DNA from 3 places in the Pseudomonas sp. AC169 genome. Region 3 is predicted to be linked to each of the others. Evidence: predicted binding sites of a transcription regulator. Region 3 holds the regulator's gene; each other region holds the start of a gene.

Region 1 (7,056 bases), 1.1 Mb from region 3:
GGCAGTCAGGCCTTGCTCGAGAAATTTTGCGCAAACAAAAAAAGGCGTCCCGCTAGTTGCCTAGCGAGGACGCCTTTGTCCTGGTCCCGTTCTCTCGGGAAGCGCAGCCTTCGTCGTTGAAGGTTGGGCTTTATGTGTGTGTTGAATGGGGTAATGCAGTGGTTGTGCCAAGTGGGGACGGTGGCGGGTTTATTGGGGGTGACGGATTTTGAGGATGGTTTTTTTGCACTGATTCGAAGCGGGTTGCTCGTTCGTGGGGCATTCAGGGAGATGGATTTGTGGTGAATGGCGCGATGCGGTTCAACTGTGAAACAACAAAACCAGCAGCACCAGATTCCCAAGCAAAGCCACCAATGCCATCGTCCGCCAGACCTTCAATGGCTCACGCTCCAGCAACGGTCTGGGTCGCACACTCAAACTCCGACGCTCGCCCTGTTCCAACACCAACAGCCATTCTTCCGCCGTTTCAAACCGTTGTTGCGGATCCGCCGCCACCCCGCGCTCCAGACTCTGCGCCAGCCATTCCGGCAGATCCGGTCGAAAACGGCTGGCACTCACCGCTACACCAAAGCGCGGTCGCTGAAACGCTTCGATCTCGCCATAGGGAAAATGCCCGGTCAGCAGGAAATACAGGGTCACACTGACCGCATACAGATCCTGCTGCGCACTCGGCGGATCGCCGCGAAACGCTTCCGGGGCGATGTAACTGGGGGTTCCGGGCAGTGTCGACGGCGCGTCTTCGGACAGCCCCGGGCAGTACGCCAGACCAAAATCCAGCAGGCGCAATTCGCCGTCATCACCCCAATGCAGGTTCTCCGGTTTGATGTCGCGATGCAGAATCTGCCTCCGATGCAGCAGGCCGACCGCGCGCAACAGGCGCTCGGCGATGTCCTGCCACTGCGCCAACGGCAACGGGCCGGACTGTTGAAACAGCTGCGCCAGCGTTGTCCCGGAATATTCCCGCATCACGTAGTACAAATGCTGACGCTGCTGGCAGGCATGGACTTCAGGAAAGTGGCGGCCGGCCACGCGTTTGAGGAACCATTCCTCAGACAGCAGCGCTTGTCCGGCGTGGGAATCGTCGCTGGAACGCGACGCTAGGGTTTTCAGTAACCACGTCTGGCCCTGTGCATCGACAACCCGATACAGCAGCGATTGCTGGCTCTGAGCGACAATCCCCTGCACCTGCCAGCCTTCGAAGGATTGGCCGGGTTTCAGCGTTGGCGGCAGGGGCCATTGCTGCAAATGAATCAGTGCATCGCCGATATTCGCTTCACCCACCGCATCGACCCGCACAAGCAATGCACTGGCGTTGTCCTGACTCCCTGCCATATGCGCGGCATTGACCAGCGTTTGCGCAGCACTGCTCAGATCCGGCTGGTCACGCAGAATCGCCGCAATCGCGGTATCGCCCAGCGTCGACCAGACACCGTCACTGAGCAAAACAAAGCACTCGCCGTCGCGCAGTTCACCGTCAAGGAAGTCCAGCACCAGATGCTGATCCAGCCCCAGCGCGCGTTTGAGCACATGCTGCATGCCCGGCTGATCCCAGACGTGATCTTCCGAGACCCGCTGCAAACTATCGCCGTGCCAGCGATACACCCGGCAGTCGCCGACGTGGGCGAGGGTAAAACGCCGCCCTCGCATGACCAAAACACTGACCGTGGTGAGCAATGGCTGCCCACCGCCGTTGGCCTGCAGCCAGCGGTTTTGCGCGAGCAACAGACGATCCAGCGCCTGGGCCACGCTCCAGGTTTCCGGCGTGGCGTAATAGTCGAGCGCCAGCGCCTGCAAGGTCGAACGCGCAGCCAGTCCGCCATCGGCACATTGGCTGACGCCGTCGGCGATGGCGAACAGATAACCTTTGCTCGCCGCCAGCGCCGGGGCCGGTGTCACCGAACGCAGAGCGTCCTGATTTTCCGCGCGCGGACCGGTGGCGCTGGCTTCGGCAAAATTCAGTTGCAGTGCCATCGACGGTTCAGACCCGCGCCGCTGTCACCGCCGCCGAACCCCAGGTGGTTCTCCAGCGACGCTTGACGCCGTGCAGGCCAAACCATGCCAACACGCCTAGGCTGGCGAACAACCACAGCGCCAACTGATAGCTGCCGGTGCTCTGTTTGATCGCGCCCATGCCGGCGGCCAAGGCAAAACCGCCGATGCCGCCGGCCATGCCGATCAGTCCGGTCATGACGCCGATCTCCAGACGAAAACGCTGCGGCACCAGTTGGAAAACCGCGCCGTTGCCTGCCCCCAAACCGAGCATGGTGCAGACGAAAAGTGCCAGCGCCGCGTAGGAACTTGGCAGGTTGAAACCGACAGCAGCGATGCACACGGCGGCAACGGTGTACATCGCCAGCAGCGTGCGGATGCCACCGAAACGATCCGCCAGCGCGCCACCCAGCGGTCGCATCAGACTGCCGCCGAACACGCAGGCGGCGGTGTAGTAACCAGCGGTCACCGGGCTCAAGCCGTACTGATCGTTGAAGTAGCCGGGCAGGGCGCTGGCCAGGCCGATAAAGCCGCCGAAGGTGACGCTGTAGAAGAACATGAACCACCAGCTGTCGCGGTCGCCCAGGGCTTTGAAGTAGTCGGTCATGGCTTTGGCTTTCGGCCGCTGCGGCGCATTTTTGGCCAGCCAGGCAAACAGCACCAGCGTCAGGATCAATGGAATCAGGGCGAAACCGAAAACATTGCTCCAGCCAAACGCAGCGGCGAGCACCGGTGCCAGCAGCGCGGCGAACACGGTGCCGGAGTTGCCTGCACCGGCAATGCCCATGGCTTTGCCCTGGTGCTGCGGCGGATACCATTGCGAAGCCAAGGGCAGGGCGACGGCGAACGACGCGCCGGCCATGCCGAGGAACAGGCCGAGGATCAATGCCTGCTCGTAGCTATGAATGCCGATTTTCCAGGCGCCGAACAGCGCGCAAATCACAATGACCTGACCGATCAACCCGGCGGTTTTCGGCGACAGACGATCGGCGAGCATGCCCATCACGAAGCGCAGTACGGCGCCGGCGAGGATCGGCGTGGCAACGACGAGGCCGCGTTGTTGCGTGGTCAGGTGCAAATCAGCAGCGATCTGCACCGCCAGCGGGCCGAGCAGGTACCAGACCATGAAGCTCAGGTCGAAATAGAGGAAGGCCGCGAACAATGTCGGGGTGTGGCCGGATTTCCAGAAGCTTGAATTCATCGCGCACCTCAGCTGAAAAGAGTCTCGAAAGGAGTCGTGCAACAGCAGGTGGGGCGCCGCCACGGCCGCACCACCGGCCCCGGGCTGTGGGGCCAAAACGCAAAAACGCCGCTACCTGATGCGCCGGTTGGGCGAACGGGTGAGCGACGTCTTTGTCGTAGGTGGGGCAACCGCCGTTGGTTACCTGTGCGTTTTACTTAGCGAGATTTGTGCCAACAGCCGGAAAGTCAAAAGCCCCTCACCCTAACCCTCTCCCAGAGGGAGAGGGGACTGATTGGGGGATGCTAAAGAAGTACGCCGACCTGTGATTTTCTACTGTGAATCCATAATCGACTCGGTCTTTCAGGTCGATGTTTGACGTCAGACAGCTCGGTCGGTCCCCTCTCCCTCTGGGAGAGGGCTAGGGTGAGGGGCTTTTCAAGCGGTCAGCGAATTCAGCCGAGCAACTCACTCATGGCTATGATTTGTTCGGCCACCTGAATCAGCTTCTGCTGCCGGCTCATCGCCTGGCGCCGCATCAAGGTGTAAGCCTCTTCCTCATTGCAATCCTTCATCTTCATCAATAACCCCTTGGCCAGCTCAATGCGCTTGCGCTCAGCCAATTGCTGATCACGCGCCTGTAACTGCGCACGCAACGCCTGATCACTCTCGAACCGGGCCATCGCCACATCGAGAATTGGCTGCAAACGCTGTGCGTGAATGCCTTCGACGATGTAGGCACTGACCCCGGACTTGATCGCCTGACGCATTACTCCCGGATCATGCTCATCGGTAAACATCACGATTGGCCGTGGCTGGTCGCGGCTGACCAGCACCACTTGCTCCATGACATCGCGGCTCGGTGACTCGGTATCGATCAGAATCACGTCCGGGCGCACCGTTTCGACGCGCGCGGGCAGGTCGATGGTCAAACCGGACTCGTCGATCACCTCGAAACCGGCCTCGGTCAGCGCAGCTTTCAGGCGACCGACTTTTTTCGCCGTGTCATTGATCAGCAGAATGCGCAACATGTTCGCGGTCTCCTGTCAGCGGCGGGCGAGAAGGGGAGCATCGTCGTTCAACGCGTGCAACTTGAAACTGCGTGCGTAAGCGGCCGGGTCGCTGCCGTCCCAGATCTTGCCGTCAAGCAACTGGCTGCTGCGCATGTCGGTGCCCCATGCGGCGACGCCGACAGCGGTGGCGGCGTCGCGGTAGATATCCAGTTGCTGAACCTGGCGGGCGACGGCGAGGTAATCCGGATCTTCACGCAGCAGGCCCCAGCGGCGGAACTGGGTCATGAACCACATGCCGTCCGACAGATAAGGCAGATTAACCTCGCCGTTGCCGTGGAAACGCAGCGCGTGCGGATCCTGCCAGCGATTGCCGAGGCCATCGGCATAATCTCCGAGAAAACGCGGTTCGATGCACGACAGCGGCGCGTCCAGATATTCCGGCGCACTGAGCAATTGCGCGGTGCTGCGACGATTTTCCGGGCTCTCTTCGATAAAGCGGCTGGCTTCAAGGATCGCCATCACCAGCGCCCGTGCGGTGTTCGGGTATTGCTCGACAAATTCACGGGTGCAGCCAAGGACTTTCTCCGGGTGATCGGGCCAGATGGTCTGGCTGGTCGCGAGGGTGAAACCGAGGTCCTGCTGCACCGCGCTGGCGGCCCACGGTTCGCCGACGCAAAAACCATCAATACGCCCGGCTTGCAGATGCGCGACCATTTGCGGCGGCGGCACCACCACACTGTCGACGTCCTGCAGCGGATGGATGCCCTGACTCGCCAGCCAGTAATACAGCCACATCGCGTGAGTGCCGGTGGGAAAGGTTTGCGCGAAGGTCAGTTTTGCGCGGCTTTGGTGCACGTGGCGGTCCAGCGCTTCAGGACTGGTCACGCCGAGGTTTTGCAGGCTGTGGGACAAATTGAGGCTTTGCCCGTTTTGATTCAGGCCCATCAGCACAGCCATATCGGTCGGAGCGACGCCGCCAATGCCCAAGTGCACGGCGTAAATCAATCCGTACAGGCTGTGCGCGGCATCGAGTTCACCGCTGACCAGCTTGTCGCGCAGATTCGCCCACGACGCCTGGCGCTTGAGATTCAGCGTTAGCCCGTAAGGTTGAGCAAAGCCCTGCGTGGCCGCGACGACGACCGAGGCGCAATCGCTCAGCGCCATGAAGCCAAGGTTGATCGCGGTCTTTTCCGGGGCATCGCTGCCATTGACCCAGGCCAGTGGCCCTACCGAAGGTTCATTCATCCAGCGTTACCTCAAAAAAAAGCGCCGCCGCAGACTTTGCACAGGCAAAACCCGGGACGACGCCATTGTCCTTGCCCGCGTGCCGTCATTGGCCTGCGCGCTGATAGCCAAGGAGGGTGCAAGGCATATGCCAGAGACAGCGATTTGCGCGTGCGCCTCGCGCGGCAGGTCGATGCCCGGCTATAATCGCCGCCTCTTTTCGCCGCCCGAGTCATCGCCGCCCATGTACACCCTGGCCCGTCAGCTGTTGTTCAAACTTTCCCCGGAAACCTCCCACGATCTGTCGCTGGATCTGATCGGCGCGGGTGGGCGTTTGGGCCTCAACGGCTTGCTGTGCAAGGCGCCGGCAAAGAAACCGGTGACGGTCATGGGCCTCGAATTCCCCAACCCGGTGGGGCTGGCGGCCGGGCTGGACAAGAATGGCGCGGCCATCGATGGCTTTGCGCAACTGGGTTTCGGTTTTGTCGAAATCGGCACCGTGACCCCGCGTCCGCAGCCGGGCAACCCGAAACCACGGATCTTCCGTTTGCCGGAAGCCGAGGCGATCATCAACCGCATGGGTTTCAACAACCTCGGTGTCGATAACCTGCTGGCGCGGGTGGCTGCGGCGAAATACAAAGGCGTGCTGGGCATCAACATCGGCAAGAACTTCGATACCCCGGTTGAACGCGCGGTCGACGATTACCTGATCTGCCTGGACAAGGTGTACGCCCACGCCAGCTACGTGACGGTCAACGTCAGTTCGCCGAACACTCCGGGCCTGCGCAGCCTGCAATTTGGTGATTCGCTCAAGCAGTTGCTCGCGGATCTGGCTACCCGCCGTGCCGAACTGGCGTTACGTCATGGCAAGCATGTGCCGCTGGCGATCAAGATTGCCCCGGACATGACCGATGAAGAAACCGCGCAGGTTGCCCAGGCGCTGATCGAAACCGGCATGGACGCGGTGATCGCGACCAACACCACGCTGAGTCGTGTTGGCGTTGAAGGCATGGAGCATGGCGACGAGGCGGGCGGTTTGTCGGGGGCGCCGGTGCGGGAGAAGAGCACCAATACTGTGAAAGTGCTGGCCGGTGAGTTGGCGGGGCGGTTGCCGATCATTGCGGCTGGCGGGATTACCGAAGGCAAGCATGCGGCTGAGAAGATTCTCGCCGGTGCGAGCCTGGTGCAAATCTACTCCGGCTTCATCTATAAGGGCCCGGCGCTGATTCGTGAATCGGTAGACGCGATCGCCGCCCTGCGCTGACCCCTTGTGGGAGTGAGCCTGCTCGCGAAGGCGCCAGTTCAGTCAATATTTCTGTGACTGACACACCGCTTTCGCGAGCAGGCTCGCTCCCACAGGGTTTTTGTTTAGGCACAAATAATGTGACAGGCATAAAAAAGGGCTCCTCGAAGGAGCCCCTGGGCCGTAGCCCGCCGTCCGGGAAGGACGTGCATGGTAAGTCGTTGCAAATTCAGATTGTCGTGTCGGAATTAATGCCCTGTGTCAGCCGACGGCGTGAAGTTCGTTGAGTCTGTGGATTCCCGCAGTGCCGGTCATACCGTCCCAGTTGTCGCCGCGTCCTTCTCGCCAGCCGTTGATCCAGGCTTGACGTACCGACGGTAGAGTAAATGGGCAAAGCTCACGGGATT
Region 2 (7,056 bases), 800 kb from region 3:
GGAGATCTCGCCGATCTTCTGGTTCAGGTTGGCAATCGAGGTGGCCAGCTTGTTCACCTGAGCCGCCATGTCGCCAAGGCTGCCATTGATGGTGGTGTTCTGGTCGTTGAGCTGTTTGGCGAGGGAGTTGAAACGGCTGGTCAGCGCCTGCGCACCGGTCAGCACCGATTGACGGGAGGTGTCATCGGTCGCGGACGTCGACACGCCCTGCATCGAGGTGAAGAATTTTTGCAGTACACCGGTCAGGCCGGTGTTGGTGTCGGACAGCATGGAATCCAGCGGCGTGGCCTGAGCCAGGTACGAGGCCGCTTCGCTGTTGAGCGAGGTCGCCGTGTGCAGCTGGGATTCCAGGTAAGAGTTGTACACCCGACGCACATCAGCCAGGGTCGTACCCGTGCCGATGAAAACGCTGCCGTACTGTTGCGAGGATTTGGTGCCCTGCACGGTTTGCTGACGTGAATAACCGGCGGTGTCGACGTTGGCAATGTTGTTGCCTGTCGTAGCCAAAGAGGACTGGCTGGCCGACAGTCCCGACATCCCGATATTGAGCAAACTCATGGTTCAGACCTTATACCTTGTGCCTTATAAAGGCGTGGTGGATACACCCGCCGCAGCGTAGTTTTGGAAACTGTTCATCTGCTTGGCAATCTGCGAAATCTTGCTTGCGTAGTTCGGGTCGGTGGCGTAACCGGCCTTTTGCAACTCGCGTACAAACTGTTCTGGGTTATCGGCAGACTTCACGACATCTTGATAGCGATTATTGGACTGCAGCAAAGTCACCAGATCGTGGAAGCTGTCCTTGTACGAGGCGTAGGAACGGAACTCGGCCGTCTCCTTGACCATCTGCCCGTCGCGGAACTCACTGGTAATCGCCCGCGCCGAATCGCCCTTCCAGTTGCTGCTCGCCTTGATGCCGAACAGGTTGTGGCTGCTACTGCCATCCTGAGCACGCATGACCGACTTGCCCCAACCGGTTTCCAACGCCGCTTGTGCCACCAGATAACGTGGATCGACGCCGATGCGGTCGGCCGCTTCCTTGGCCATCGGCAGCATGGTGTTGACGAATTCGTCGGCGGAACTGAAGGCTTTCTTCGCGGGTGCCAGCGGAATCTGCGCCATGGCGCGACCGTAGACCTGCATTTGCCCGCCCGCGGCCTTTTCGGTCTCGGCACGCGCCAGCCAGTCGCCGTTGTACAGCGGACCGGCACCGGTTGAGGCGGCGGTCGTGGCGCGCTGCGGCAATTGCGTTGCCGCTGCCGGCGTGGCTGATGGCACTAGCCCGGCGAGCAAACGATCGGCCAGTTTCGGCGGCAAGGCCAGACGACGCTGGTTGATCATTTCCATGTCGTTGCGATGGGCGAGTTGCGTGTTCGGCGCACTCACCGAACGCGACGCCCACAATGGGCGCTCGCCATTGAGCCGCGACAACGGGCCGTTGGTAGCCACGGTGCCGGCGGCAACCGGTGTGACCACGGCCGCAGCTTTCGCCTTGGCTTCTTCCTGCTTGGCAGCCGACGCTGCAGCTGCCTCGCCCGGTGCCAGCGGTTTGTTCTTCGACATTTGACGCATCAGCACATCGGCCAGACCGATACCCCCGCCCTCGCGGGACATGGAAACGGCCAGTTGCTGATCGTACATTTCCTGATACTGCTTGGCCGCCGGCGTGTTCAGCGGATTGTCTTCGCCCAGGGCGTTGGTCGCCGAACGCATCGACTTGAGCATCTCACCAAGGAACAGCGATTCGAATTCCTGCGCCACTTTGCGCAGGTTCGCATCACTGTTCTTGTCGCCGACCTTGAGCTGGTTCAGGCGATTGAGGTCCGAGTAGGAACCCGAATCGCTGCTGCTGACCAGACCGCTTTTGCGCATATCCATAAGGGTCGGCCTCAGATCACTATCAGGTCGGCTTGCAACGCGCCGGCCTGCTTCAAGGCTTCGAGGATCGCCATCAAGTCACCCGGTGCCGCGCCGACCTGGTTCACCGCACGCACGATCTCGTCGAGGGTGGTGCCCGGGCCGAACTTGAACATCGGTTTGGCTTCCTGCTCGGCGTTTACACGCGAGCGCGGCACGACAGCGGTCTGGCCGTTTGACAGTGGACCTGGCTGGCTGACAATCGGATCTTCGGTGATGGTCACGGTCAGGCTGCCGTGGGTCACGGCGGCTGGCGAAACCTTGACGTTCTGACCGATAACGATGGTGCCGGTACGCGAGTTGATGATGACTTTCGCCACCGCCTGACCCGGATCGACTTCGAGGTTTTCCAGGATCGACAGGTAGTCGACGCGCTGGCTCGGATCAAGTGGCGCAGTGACACGAATCGAGCCGCCGTCGATGGCTTGTGCGACGCCAGGGCCGAGCATGTCGTTGATCTTGTCGACGATACGCTTGGCGGTGGTGAAGTCGGAGCGATTGAGGTTCAGCGTCAGGCTGTTGCCCTGGTTGAAACCGCTCGGCACCGAACGCTCCACCGACGCACCGCCGGGGATGCGACCGGCCGACGGAACGTTGACGGTGATCTTCGAACCGTCACGGCCTTCGGCGTCAAAACCGCCGACCACCAGGTTGCCCTGAGCGACCGCGTAGACGTTGCCGTCGATACCCTTGAGCGGGGTCAGCAACAGCGTGCCGCCGCGCAAGCTCTTGGAGTTACCGATCGAGGACACGGTAATGTCGACCTGCTGACCCGGCTTGGCGAACGCCGGCAAATCGGCACTGATCGACACCGCCGCGACGTTTTTCAACTGCACATTGCCCGATCCCGGCGGTACCTTGATGCCGAACTGCGAGAGCATGTTGTTGAAAGTCTGCAGGGTGAACGGGGTCTGCGTCGTCTGGTCGCCGGTGCCGTTAAGCCCGACCACCAGGCCGTAACCGATCAACTGGTTGGAACGCACGCCGGAAATGCTGGCGATGTCCTTCAACCGTTCGGCTTGTGCATTGAAGGCCGCCGACATCAACAGCGCGGCCACCATAAGGCTTTTCAGATTCAACGTAGCCACCTAGAAAGGGAACAGCGGGCTGAGGAAGAAACGGTCGAACCAGCCTGGCTGACTCGTATCGGCAAATGCGCCGGTACCCGAGTAGGTGATGCGTGCATCGGCGACCCGGGTCGACGACACGGTGTTGTCCGTGGCGATGTCATCGGCGCGCACCAGACCGGCGATGCGTACCAGTTCGTCACCGGTGTTCAGCGTCAGCCACTTCTCGCCACGCACAGCGATGATGCCGTTGGGCAGCACGTCAGCGACGGTCACGGTGATCGAACCGGTCAGGCTGTTGCTCTGCCCCGACTTGGCGTCGCCCTTGGTCGAGCGGTCGGCACTGTAGCCGGCGTTCAGACTCAGGTCGTTGCCGCCGATCGGGTTGTTGGTGGTCAGGCTGGAGCCGAACAACGAGGTCAGACCGATCTTGTTGTCGCTGTTCTTGTCCATCTGCGAATTGGCGTTCTTGCTCGCCTGCGTGCGCTCGTTCAGGGTGATGGTGATGATGTCACCGACCCGGAAAGCCTTGCGATCGCTGTACAGGTTCTGCTCGAAACCGGCCTGATAGATCGAGCCGTTATTGGCAGCAGCCGGCAGCGGCGTGCGCGGCAACACCGGGGCGTAGTAAGGGTCATTGGGCTTGGGCGTCGGGGCGACGCAGCCCGCGAGCGAGACGACCCCACTCAATGCCAGAACAGATACAAAGCGATTCATGACCCTACCTCACGGTGTTGCAGGCGACCTCATGGCCGCCTCATAGACTTGATTACAGATTCTGCGTTACGAACGAGAGCATCTGGTCGGCGGTGGAGATCACCTTGGAGTTCATCTCGTAAGCGCGCTGAGTGGTGATCATGTTGACCATCTCTTCCACGGTGCTGACGTTGGAGGTTTCCAGGGTGTTCTGCAGGGTGGTACCGAAACCGGCCAGACCCGGGGTGCCGACTTGCGGCGCGCCGGAAGCAGCAGTTTCCAGGAACAGGTTGTTGCCCACCGCTTGCAGACCGGCCGGGTTGATGAAGTCGGCGGTTTGCAGGTTGCCGATCACCTGAGAGGCGGCGTTGCCAGCGACAGTGATAGACACGGTGCCGTCACGGCCGACGGTGAAGGTCTGGGCATCGTTCGGAATGACGATGGCCGGTTCCAGAGCGAAACCGCTGGCGTTAACGATCTGGCCATTGGAATCGAGGTGGAAGGTACCGTCACGGGTGTACGACGTGGTGCCGTCCGGTTGCAGGATCTGGAAGAAACCGCGACCGTCGATGGCCATGTCCAGCGGCTGCTCGGTGGTTTGCAGGCTGCCGGCGGTGAAGTTCTTCTGGGTGCCGACAATGCGCACACCGGTACCCAATTGCAGACCCGACGGCAGTTCGCTGTCTTGAGTCGACTGGGCGCCTGGCTGGCGTTTGATCTGATAGAGCAAGTCCTGGAACTCGGCGCGATCACGTTTGAAACCCGTGGTCGACACGTTCGCCAGGTTGTTGGAAATGGTGGTCAGGTTGGTGTCCTGGGCGGACAGACCGGTTTTGGCAACCCATAGAGCCGGAAGCATTCGATTCTCCTCGTGCGCCTGTTTTTCGGCGCGACGTTCTGATAATTAGCTGATCTGCAAGACCCGAGCCATGGCCTGGTCGTCGTCTTTGGCGGTGTTCATCATCTTGACGTGCAACTCGAACTGCTTGGCCAGGGCCAGCACCGAGGTCATCTCTTCAACGGCGTTGACGTTGCTCGACTCAAGGAAACCCGACACCAGTTTGACGTTGGCATCGGCCTGCGCCGGCTGGCCGTCCTTGGTGTAGATCGAGCCGTCGAGGCCCTTGTTCATGTTCTTGATGTCCGGGTTGACCAGTTTGATCCGGTCGACTTCCGCCATGACGCGCGGGCCTTCGCCCATCGCACGAATACTGATGGTGCCGTCTTCACCGACTTCGATCTGCTGCTCGGGCGGCACGGCGATCGGGCCGCCATTGCCGATCACCGGCATGCCGTTGCCGGCGCGCAGCACGCCGAGGGCGTCAACGTTGAGGCTGCCGGTGCGCACGTAGCTTTCGCCGCCGTTAGGGTTCTGCACGGCAATGAAACCGTTGCCGGTCACGGCGACGTCGAGGTCACGGCCGGTCTGTACCAGCGAACCCGGGGTGAAGTCGGTGGCGGGCCGTTCGCTCATGGCAAACGCACGCGCCGGAAAGCTGTCACCGAACACCGGCATCGAACGCGCCTGCTCCAGGTCGCGCTGAAAACCGTTGGTGGAGATGTTCGCCAGGTTGTTGGCATGAGCCTTCTGCGCCAGCGCGTTCTGGCTGGCGCCGGTCATTGCCACATAAAGGTACTTGTCCACACTCTTTCCTCTGCATGCCGGACGTTTGCCGCCCACCGCTGTACTGCTGAGCCATAAGCAATTTGCAGACCAACTTTTTTCTGGCGGGCAAAGACCCGGTAAACAAAGGACTTGAGGGATGTAGCGGGGGAATTGGAAATGTATCGAAGTCGAAAAACCGGCGGTGTTATGCCGCTTCGCGGCAATCCCGGCTAATGATCGTTCCCGCGCTCCGCGTGGGGATGCAGCCCGGGACGCTCCGCGTCCGAAACCGGACGCAGAGCGTCCATTGAGGCATTCCCACGCAGAGCGTGGGAACGATCATTCGCTGCTGCCGGGGTCTTTGCCGACTTCGTATTCACGCAGCTTGTTGGCAATGGTGGTGTGCGAAACACCCAACCGCTTACCCAACTGCCGACTGCTCGGATGCTCGGAATACAAGCGCTCCAGCACCGCTTTCTCGAACCGCCCGACAATCTCGTCCAGCCCACCCTCCAGCGAGAAATCGCCAAGCGGCTGACGCACGCCGTAATCCGGCAGACGAATATGCTCGGCCTTCACCGTACCGCCGTCGCACAGCGAAACCGCCTGGAACAGCACGTTCTCCAGCTGCCGCACGTTGCCCGGCCAGTGGTAATGACTGAGCCGATCCATCGCCGCCGGTGCCAGTTTCGGGAGCGAGCAACCGATCTGCCGACTGGCCTGATCGAGGAAGTGCTCGACCAGCGGCGTCAGTCCATCAAGGCATTCGCGCAACGGCGGGATGTGCAGGGAGAGCACGTTCAAGCGGTGATACAAGTCCTGGCGAAATTCACCGCGCGCGCACAACTCCGATAAGTCCACTTGCGTCGCGCAAATCACCCGCACATCCAGATAAACCTCTTCATCACTGCCAACGCGACGGAAGCAACCGTCCTGCAGAAAGCGCAGCAGCTTCACCTGCAAGCGCGGGCTCATTTCACCGACGCCGTCGAGAAACAGCGTGCCGCCTGCGGTCAGCTCCAGCAGGCCGAGTTTGCCTTCGGCCCGCGCCCCTTCGAAGGCGCCGGGGCCGTAGCCGAACAGCTCGGTCTCGGCCATCGACTCCGGCAAACCTGCGCAGTTGAGCGCCATCAGCGGCGACTGTCCGCGCGGGCTGGCAAGATGACAGGCACGCGCGAGCAATTCCTTACCGGTGCCGGTTTCGCCTTCAATCAATAGCGGCGCATCCAGTGGTGCCATGCGCCGCGCTTCACGCACCACGGCGGCCATCACTTTCGAACTCTGGAAGATGCTGTCGAAGCCCCGCAGCTCCTGCTTGCGCACGTTGTAGATGCGCTCGCCAACGCGGTCGGCGCGATGCAAGGTCAGCACCGCGCCGGCCATGGCTTCGCTGTCATCGTGTTCCGATTGCAGCGGCGCGATATCGGCGAGAAAGACGTCGCCCTTGACCTTGACGCGCATGCCGTTGATTCGCGATTTATTGGCGCGCACCAGCTCTGGCAAGTCGAAATCTTCGGCGTAGCGCGACAGCGGAATGCCCGGCACCTCGTCCACTCGCACCCCGAGCAGCTGCGCCGCCGCGCGATTGGCAGCGACGATCGAGCCGCCCATGTCGATCGACAGCACCGGAAACTCCAGCGCACCGAGCAAGGCGTTCAATTCCATGTGCCGTCGTTCGCTGGGCATCAGCCCTACCCGCTTGACGCCGAACACCCCGGCGATCGCCTCGAACTTGGGGCGCAATGCCTGGAACTGGATGTTGATCAGGTTCGG
Region 3 (7,056 bases):
TTGCGCTTGAATCAGCCGGAGGAAAGCGCTGAATACCTCTGCGCCATCCATCAACGGCTGTTGCAGACCATGCAGGACGAACGTCAGCGCCTGGCATTGCGTGAGGCGGCGTTGCGCCAGAGCAGCAAGACCTATGTAGAGCTGCTGAATTTCATCAGCGAACACGGCGAATACCCGCGCACCCAGCGTCTGCTGCACCCGGATACCGGCAATGCGCGTCGCGCGCCTGCCCCACATCACCATGGAGTCCATTGAAATGGCTTTTACCTTGCCTGCCTTGCCTTACGCCTACGACGCTCTCGAGCCGCATATCGATGCGCAAACCATGGAGATTCACTACACCAAGCATCACCAGACCTACATCAATAACCTCAACGCCGCCGTGGAAGGCACTGAATACGCTGACTGGCCGGTGGAAAAACTGGTCGCCAGTGTCAAGGAGCTGCCGGAAAAACTCCGTGCGGCGGTAATCAATCAGGGCGGCGGTCACGCCAACCACTCGCTGTTCTGGGAAGTGATGGTGCCCAACGGTGGCGGCAAACCTGACGGCACTCTGGCCAAGGCGATTGATGAGCAACTGGGCGGGCTCGACAGCTTCAAGGAGGCCTTCACCAAAGCCGCGCTGACCCGCTTCGGTAGCGGCTGGGCTTGGCTGAGCGTGACCCCGGAGAAAAAACTGATTGTGGAAAGCAGCGGCAACCAGGACAGCCCGCTGATGAACGGCAACACGCCGATTCTCGGTCTCGACGTCTGGGAACACGCCTACTACCTGCGTTATCAGAACCGTCGCCCGGAATACATCAATGCGTTCTACAACGTGATCAATTGGCCTGAAGTGGCTGCGCGCTATCAGGCCGCACTGGTTTAAGTCTTCTATAAAAACAATCCAAGGCTGACTATGGGCACTGAAACACTGGCGATCGGAAGTGGGCGTATGTTTCGTTACGCAGTGGGATCGCTGTTGCTGTTGGCGGGTATGACTTTGTTGGTTGCCCACGGACTGGAATGGCTGAATCTGGAACCGAGACTGTCGCGAGCGTTGCAGGGCGGCGCGATCTGCGCCCTCGGCACGGCGCTTGGCGCGGTCCCGGTGCTGGTGATTCGGCGCATGCCGCAGGCACTCAGCGATACCTTGCTGGGGTTTGGTGCCGGGGTGATGTTGGCGGCGACAGCGTTTTCGCTGATCGTGCCGGGCATCGCTGCTGCCGAAAGCCTTGGCCTGACACCGTGGTCATCCAGCGGCCTGATCTGCTTCGGCATCATGCTCGGTGCTTTCGGGTTGTATCTGGTCGATCGCAAAGTTTCCGGTGCTTCACCGGAAATGCTCGTCGGCACCGTCGAGCATCCGGTGATTCCGCCGCGCATCTGGTTGTTCGTGTTCGCCATCATTGCCCACAACATCCCGGAAGGCATGGCCGTCGGCGTTTCTGCCGGCGGCGGCATGCCGGATGCGGACAGTCTGGCCATGGGCATCGCCTTGCAGGATGTACCGGAAGGTCTGGTGATTGCGTTGGTATTGGCCGGTGCGGGGATGTCGCGGGTCAAGGCGTTCCTGATCGGTGCAGCCTCAGGTCTGGTCGAGCCAGTGTTTGCCCTGCTTTGTGCCTGGCTGGTCAGTCTGGCGCAGGTGTTGTTGCCATTGGGTCTGGCACTGGCGGCGGGAGCGATGTTGCTGGTGGTGACCCACGAGGTCATCCCGGAATCACGGCGCCACGGTCATGACAAACTGGCCAGTCTTGGTTTATTGATCGGGTTTTGTTTGATGATGGTGATGGATACCGCGTTGGGCTGAACAAGGTGAGGGAGCAAGCTCCCTCATTGGCGGATCAACCGCCTTCATCGAAGCAGTTGTTGATCAGCGCCACCAGCGCATCCAGCGCTTCCTGTTCCTGATGTCCTTCAGTACTCAGATAGATTTTGGTGCCCTTGCCAGCCGCCAGCATCATCATCGCCATGATGCTTTTGCCATCGACCGTGGTCTCTGGCGTGCGGCCCACTCTGATCGTGCAATCCGGATATTGCCCGGCCACCCCGACGAACTTGGCCGATGCGCGGGCATGCAGGCCCAGCTTGTTGATGATTTCGATTTCCAGAGCAGGCATCGCGGTGTGAATCCTTTAAGTGAGGTCGCGGTGGCGAACCTGGACGTTCTTCAGGGTTTTCTGCAGGGCCTGACCCAAGCGTTCGGTCAGGTAGACGGAGCGGTGATGCCCCCCGGTGCAGCCAATGGCAACGGTGACGTAGGCGCGGTTGCTCGCGGCGATGCGCGGTAGCCACTTGTGCAGGTAGGTGAAGATGTCCTGAAACATTTCTTCAACTTCCGGCTGCGCGGCCAGGTACTCGGCCACTGGCGCATCAAGACCCGATTGCGCGCGCAGTTCCGGCTTCCAGTACGGATTGGGCAGGCAGCGCACATCGAAGACCAGATCCGCATCCACTGGCATGCCGCGCTTGAAACCGAATGACTCGACCAGAAACGCGGTGCCTGGCTCGGGTTGGTTCAGCAAGCGCAGCTTGATGGTGTCGCGCAACTGGTACAGGTTCAGATTGGTGGTGTTGATTTTCAGATCAGCGAGATCGGCTATAGGGCCGAGCAGTGCGGTTTCATCCTGTATAGCCTCGGCCAGCGAGCGGTTGGCGTTGCTTAGGGGATGACGACGACGGGTCTCGGAAAAGCGCTTGAGCAGGGTTTCTTCGTCGGCATCCAGATACAGGACATCGCACTGGATGTGCTTGCTGCGGGCATCCTCAAGCAGTTCGGGGAAACGGGACAGGTGGCTCGGCAGGTTGCGCGCATCGATTGACACGGCCACCAGCGGCTGCGCCAGCTCAGTGTGAATCAGCGCGCGTTCGGCCAGTTCCGGCAGCAAGCCAGCCGGCAGGTTGTCGATGCAGTAGTAGCCGTTGTCTTCAAGGACGTCCAGTGCGGTACTTTTACCCGAGCCGGAACGGCCACTGACGATGATCAAGCGCATGATTAGTGCCCGTTCTGCTCGTCCAGGACAACCTGATACAAGGCTTCGTTGCTCGCCGCGCTGCGCAGTTTTTCACGCACCTCCTTGCGGTCGAGCATGCTGGCGATCTGACGCAGCAACTCCAGGTGCGCATCGGTGGCAGCCTCCGGGACCAGCAAAACGAACAGCAGGTCAACCGGCGCGCCATCGATGGCGTCGAAATCGATAGGGGCTTCAAGGTGCATCAGCGCGCTGATGGGCGAAGTGCAACCCTTCAGGCGACAATGCGGAATGGCGATGCCGTTGCCAAAACCGGTAGAACCCAGTTTTTCACGGGCAATCAGCGCCTCGAAGACATCTTGCATCTCCAGAGCCGGCACTTCGCGGGCGATCAGGTTGGCAATTTGTTCGAGGGCTTTCTTTTTACTGCCGCCCGGCACGTTCACGAGGGAACGGCCGGGGGTCAGGATACTTTCAAGTCGGATCATGGAATGGGGGGTTATCGACCGGTTGCGCCCTGGAGGAGGCTCTGGGTCTTTTCCTTATGCTTTTTGAGTTGGCGATCCAGCTTGTCGGTCAGTGAGTCGATCGCAGCATACATATCAGTATCTTCTGCGTTGGCGACCACTTCGCTGCCGGGAATATGCAAGGTGGCTTCGATTTTCTGCTTCAGCTTTTCGACGCACATCGTGACCTGCACGTTGGTGATCTTGTCGAAATGTCGCTCCAGTCGTTGGAGTTTTTCCTCGATGTAGGAACGCAGAGGTTGGGTCACTTCCAGTTGGTGTCCACTGATGTTGACTTGCATACAGCTTCTCCTTCGTTGCCAGTGCATAAAGCGGCAGGCTGGATAGCCTGCCACTGGAACGCTGTAACGTGGCTTACATCAACCGCTTGCGTTCGCTCGAAGGCGCGATCCCGAGGGATTCGCGGTACTTGGCGACGGTGCGGCGAGCCACCTGAATGCCTTGTGCCTCCAGTAAACCAGCGATCTTGCTGTCACTCAACGGCTTTTTCTGATTTTCCGCGGCAACCAGTTTTTTGATGATCGCGCGGATCGCTGTGGACGAGCATTCGCCGCCTTCGGAGGTGCTGACGTGGCTGGAGAAAAAGTATTTCAGCTCATAAATACCGCGCGGGGTATGCATGAATTTCTGCGTGGTCACCCGGGAAATCGTCGATTCGTGCATGCCGACAGCTTCGGCGATGTCATGCAGAACCAGCGGCTTCATGGCTTCGTCGCCGTACTCCAGAAAACCGCGTTGATGCTCGACGATCTGGGTGGCAACTTTCATCAGGGTTTCGTTGCGGCTCTGCAGGCTCTTGATGAACCAGCGGGCTTCCTGCAACTGATTGCGCATGAAAGTGTTGTCGGCGCTGGTGTCGGCGCGACGGACGAAACCGGCGTACTGGGCGTTGACGCGCAGGCGTGGCACGGATTCCTGATTGAGCTCGACCAGCCAGCGCTCGTTGTCCTTGCGCACGATAACGTCAGGCACGACGTACTCGGCTTCGGTGGATTCGATTTGCGAACCCGGACGCGGATTCAGGCTTTGTACCAGTTCGATCACCTGGCGCAGCTCGTCTTCCTTGAGCTTCATGCGGCGCATCAACTGGCTGTAGTCGCGGCCGCCGAGCAGGTCGATGTAATCGCTGACCAGGCGTTTCGCTTCAATCAGCCAAGGCGTCTTGGCCGGCAGCTGACGTAATTGCAGCAGCAGGCATTCGCCAAGGTTGCGGGCGCCGATACCGGCCGGTTCAAACTGCTGGATGCGGTGCAGGACGGCTTCGATTTCGTCCAGTTCGATGTCCAGTTCCGGGTCGAACGCCTCAAGGATCTCTTCGAGGGTTTCGTCCAGGTAGCCCTGATTGTTGATGCAATCGATCAGGGTCACGGCGATCAGGCGATCGGTGTCGGACATCGGTGCGAGGTTCAGTTGCCAAAGCAGGTGACTTTGCAGGCTTTCGCCAGCAGAGGTGCGGGTGGTGAAGTCCCACTCATCATCATCGTTGCTGGGCAGGCTGCTGGCGCTGGTCTGATAGACGTCTTCCCAAGCCGTGTCGACCGGGAGCTCGTTAGGGATGCGCTCGTTCCATTCGCCTTCCTCGAGGTTGTCCACCGTCGGGGCGGTTTCCTGATACGAAGGTTCCTGGATCTCGGTGTTGGGCTTCTGTTCGGCGTTGTCGGCCATGGGGTCGGAATTGTCGAAGTCGTCGCCTTCTTCCTGGCGTTCGAGCATCGGATTGGATTCCAGAGCCTCCTGGATTTCCTGTTGCAGATCCAGGGTCGACAATTGGAGCAGGCGGATGGCCTGTTGCAGCTGCGGTGTCATCGTCAGCTGCTGGCCCATTCTCAAGACTAGCGATGGTTTCATGGCAGGGGCTTAACACCTTATTCGCCGGCGCTATGCGCCATCCACTACAGGGCGCCGAAGCGCCAAACTTAAGCAAATTATATGCCTGAAACTGAAGTGTTTGCCTAGAGCGCTGTAACAATTAAAGCGTATTAATTCCTGCTTGAATCGATACGGCGCCCCGGCGGCGCACCGGGCACTGTCGCGCTTACAGGCGGAACTCGTGGCCCAGATACACTTCCTTGACCAGATCGTTGGCCAGGATGGTTTCTGCGTCGCCTTCGGCGATCAGTTGACCATCGTTGACGATATAAGCGGTTTCGCAGATATCCAGCGTCTCGCGGACGTTGTGGTCGGTGATCAATACACCGATACCCTTGGCCTTAAGATGGTGGATGATCTGCTTGATGTCGCCGACCGAGATCGGGTCGACACCGGCGAACGGTTCGTCGAGCAGGATGAATTTTGGTGCCGTGGCCAGTGCGCGAGCGATTTCCACCCGGCGGCGTTCACCACCCGACAGGCTCATACCGAGGTTGTCGCGGATATGGCTGATGTGGAACTCCTGAAGCAGGCTTTCCAGCTCCTTGCGACGGCCGGCCTTGTCGAGTTCCTGACGGGTCTCGAGGATGGCCATGATGTTGTCGGCCACCGACAGTTTGCGGAAGATCGACGCTTCTTGCGGCAGATAGCCGATACCGGCCTTCGCACGACCGTGCATCGGCTGGTGGCTGACGTCCAGATCGTCGATCAGCACACGGCCCTGATCGGCCTGAACCAGGCCGACGATCATGTAGAAGCATGTGGTCTTGCCGGCGCCGTTCGGGCCGAGCAGGCCGACGATCTGGCCGCTGTCGATCGACAGGCTGACGTCACGCACGACCTGGCGGCTTTTATAGGCCTTGGCCAGGTGCTGAGCTTTCAGAGTTGCCATTACTGGGTTTTCTCGTCGGTTTTCTTCTTCGGCTGGATCACCATATCGATGCGCGGGCGCGCCTCGGTGACCTTGCTGCCGGTAGCGCGACCGGCGCTGGCCAGTTTCTTCACGGTGTCATAGACGATTTTTTCGCCCTGAGTCGTGTTGTTGTCCTTGTCGACAACCTTGGCCTTGTCGATCAGCACAACGCGGTTTTGCGCGGCGTGGTACTGGATCGTCACGCCCCAGCCCTGTACAGGCTTGGCGTCACCTTGGGTTTGCAGTTGTTCGAAGTAGGCAAGGTTGCCCACCGACGTCACCACGTCGATATCGCCGGCCGGGGTGCGGGTGATGGTCACGGTATTACCGGTCACCTTCATCGAACCCTGAGTGATGATGACATCACCCTTATAAGTGGCGATGCCGTTCTTGTCGTCCAGTTGGGCGTCGTCGGCCTGAATGCGGATAGGTTGCTGCTGATCGTTCGGCAGAGCCCAGGCGCTCACGCTTCCCAGTGCTGCGCCCAGACTGAGCAAAATAGGGAGGGTTTTAACGAGCCTCATACTGTCCTCTTACGTTCGATAGCAGGTGTATCCTGCTTTCCTTCAGGTACGCTTTCATTCCAACGCCAGTCGATACACCGCCAGCGCCGTCGATTCTAACGGGTTGCTCGGTCTGCGCATATTGCTCCTGCGGGAACACTGTCATGCGCGTGGAAGTAACCAGCAGGTCGCGGTTCTGTTCATCGGTGCGCTTGATGCGTACCGAGTCGATCAATTCCACTTGGGTGCCGCCCGAATTCACTTCGCCGCGCTCACTGGTCACATGCCAC

The links. The regulator sigma-54, encoded in region 3, starts transcription at its own class of promoters, with help from an activator protein. The targets are predictions, from matches to a motif close to ANTGGCATNNANNTTGCTNT.
Region 1: a site for sigma-54 is predicted at 5,543-5,562, ahead of ACZZ0G_RS21530 (CmpA/NrtA family ABC transporter substrate-binding protein). Genes of this name have one in related genera too.
Region 2: a site for sigma-54 is predicted at 5,377-5,396, ahead of ACZZ0G_RS20025 (flagellar basal body rod protein FlgF). Genes of this name have one in related genera too.

Annotation. Positions count from the first base shown of each region.
Region 1 covers NZ_OZ409866.1:4,791,200-4,798,255, forward strand. The annotation lists gene ACZZ0G_RS21515 (protein kinase domain-containing protein) at 301-1,971, opposite strand; gene ACZZ0G_RS21520 (nitrate/nitrite transporter) at 1,979-3,190, opposite strand; gene ACZZ0G_RS21525 (ANTAR domain-containing response regulator) at 3,625-4,200, opposite strand; gene ACZZ0G_RS21530 (CmpA/NrtA family ABC transporter substrate-binding protein) at 4,216-5,427, opposite strand; gene ACZZ0G_RS21535 (quinone-dependent dihydroorotate dehydrogenase) at 5,651-6,670, shown strand; gene rmf (ribosome modulation factor) at 6,911-7,056, opposite strand, start outside.
Region 2 covers NZ_OZ409866.1:4,448,895-4,455,950, reverse strand. The annotation lists gene flgK (flagellar hook-associated protein FlgK) at 1-558, opposite strand, end outside; gene flgJ (flagellar assembly peptidoglycan hydrolase FlgJ) at 583-1,875, opposite strand; gene ACZZ0G_RS20040 (flagellar basal body P-ring protein FlgI) at 1,887-2,975, opposite strand; gene flgH (flagellar basal body L-ring protein FlgH) at 3,003-3,698, opposite strand; gene flgG (flagellar basal-body rod protein FlgG) at 3,751-4,536, opposite strand; gene ACZZ0G_RS20025 (flagellar basal body rod protein FlgF) at 4,582-5,322, opposite strand; gene ACZZ0G_RS20020 (sigma-54-dependent transcriptional regulator) at 5,623-7,056, opposite strand, start outside.
Region 3 covers NZ_OZ409866.1:3,650,749-3,657,804, forward strand. The annotation lists gene ACZZ0G_RS16325 (hypothetical protein) at 1-255, shown strand, start outside; gene ACZZ0G_RS16330 (superoxide dismutase) at 257-868, shown strand; gene ACZZ0G_RS16335 (ZIP family metal transporter) at 899-1,792, shown strand; gene ACZZ0G_RS16340 (HPr family phosphocarrier protein) at 1,827-2,102, opposite strand; gene rapZ (RNase adapter RapZ) at 2,118-2,975, opposite strand; gene ptsN (PTS IIA-like nitrogen regulatory protein PtsN) at 2,978-3,442, opposite strand; gene hpf (ribosome hibernation-promoting factor, HPF/YfiA family) at 3,454-3,762, opposite strand; gene ACZZ0G_RS16360 (RNA polymerase factor sigma-54) at 3,836-5,329, opposite strand; gene lptB (LPS export ABC transporter ATP-binding protein) at 5,517-6,242, opposite strand; gene lptA (lipopolysaccharide transport periplasmic protein LptA) at 6,242-6,787, opposite strand; gene lptC (LPS export ABC transporter periplasmic protein LptC) at 6,774-7,056, opposite strand, start outside.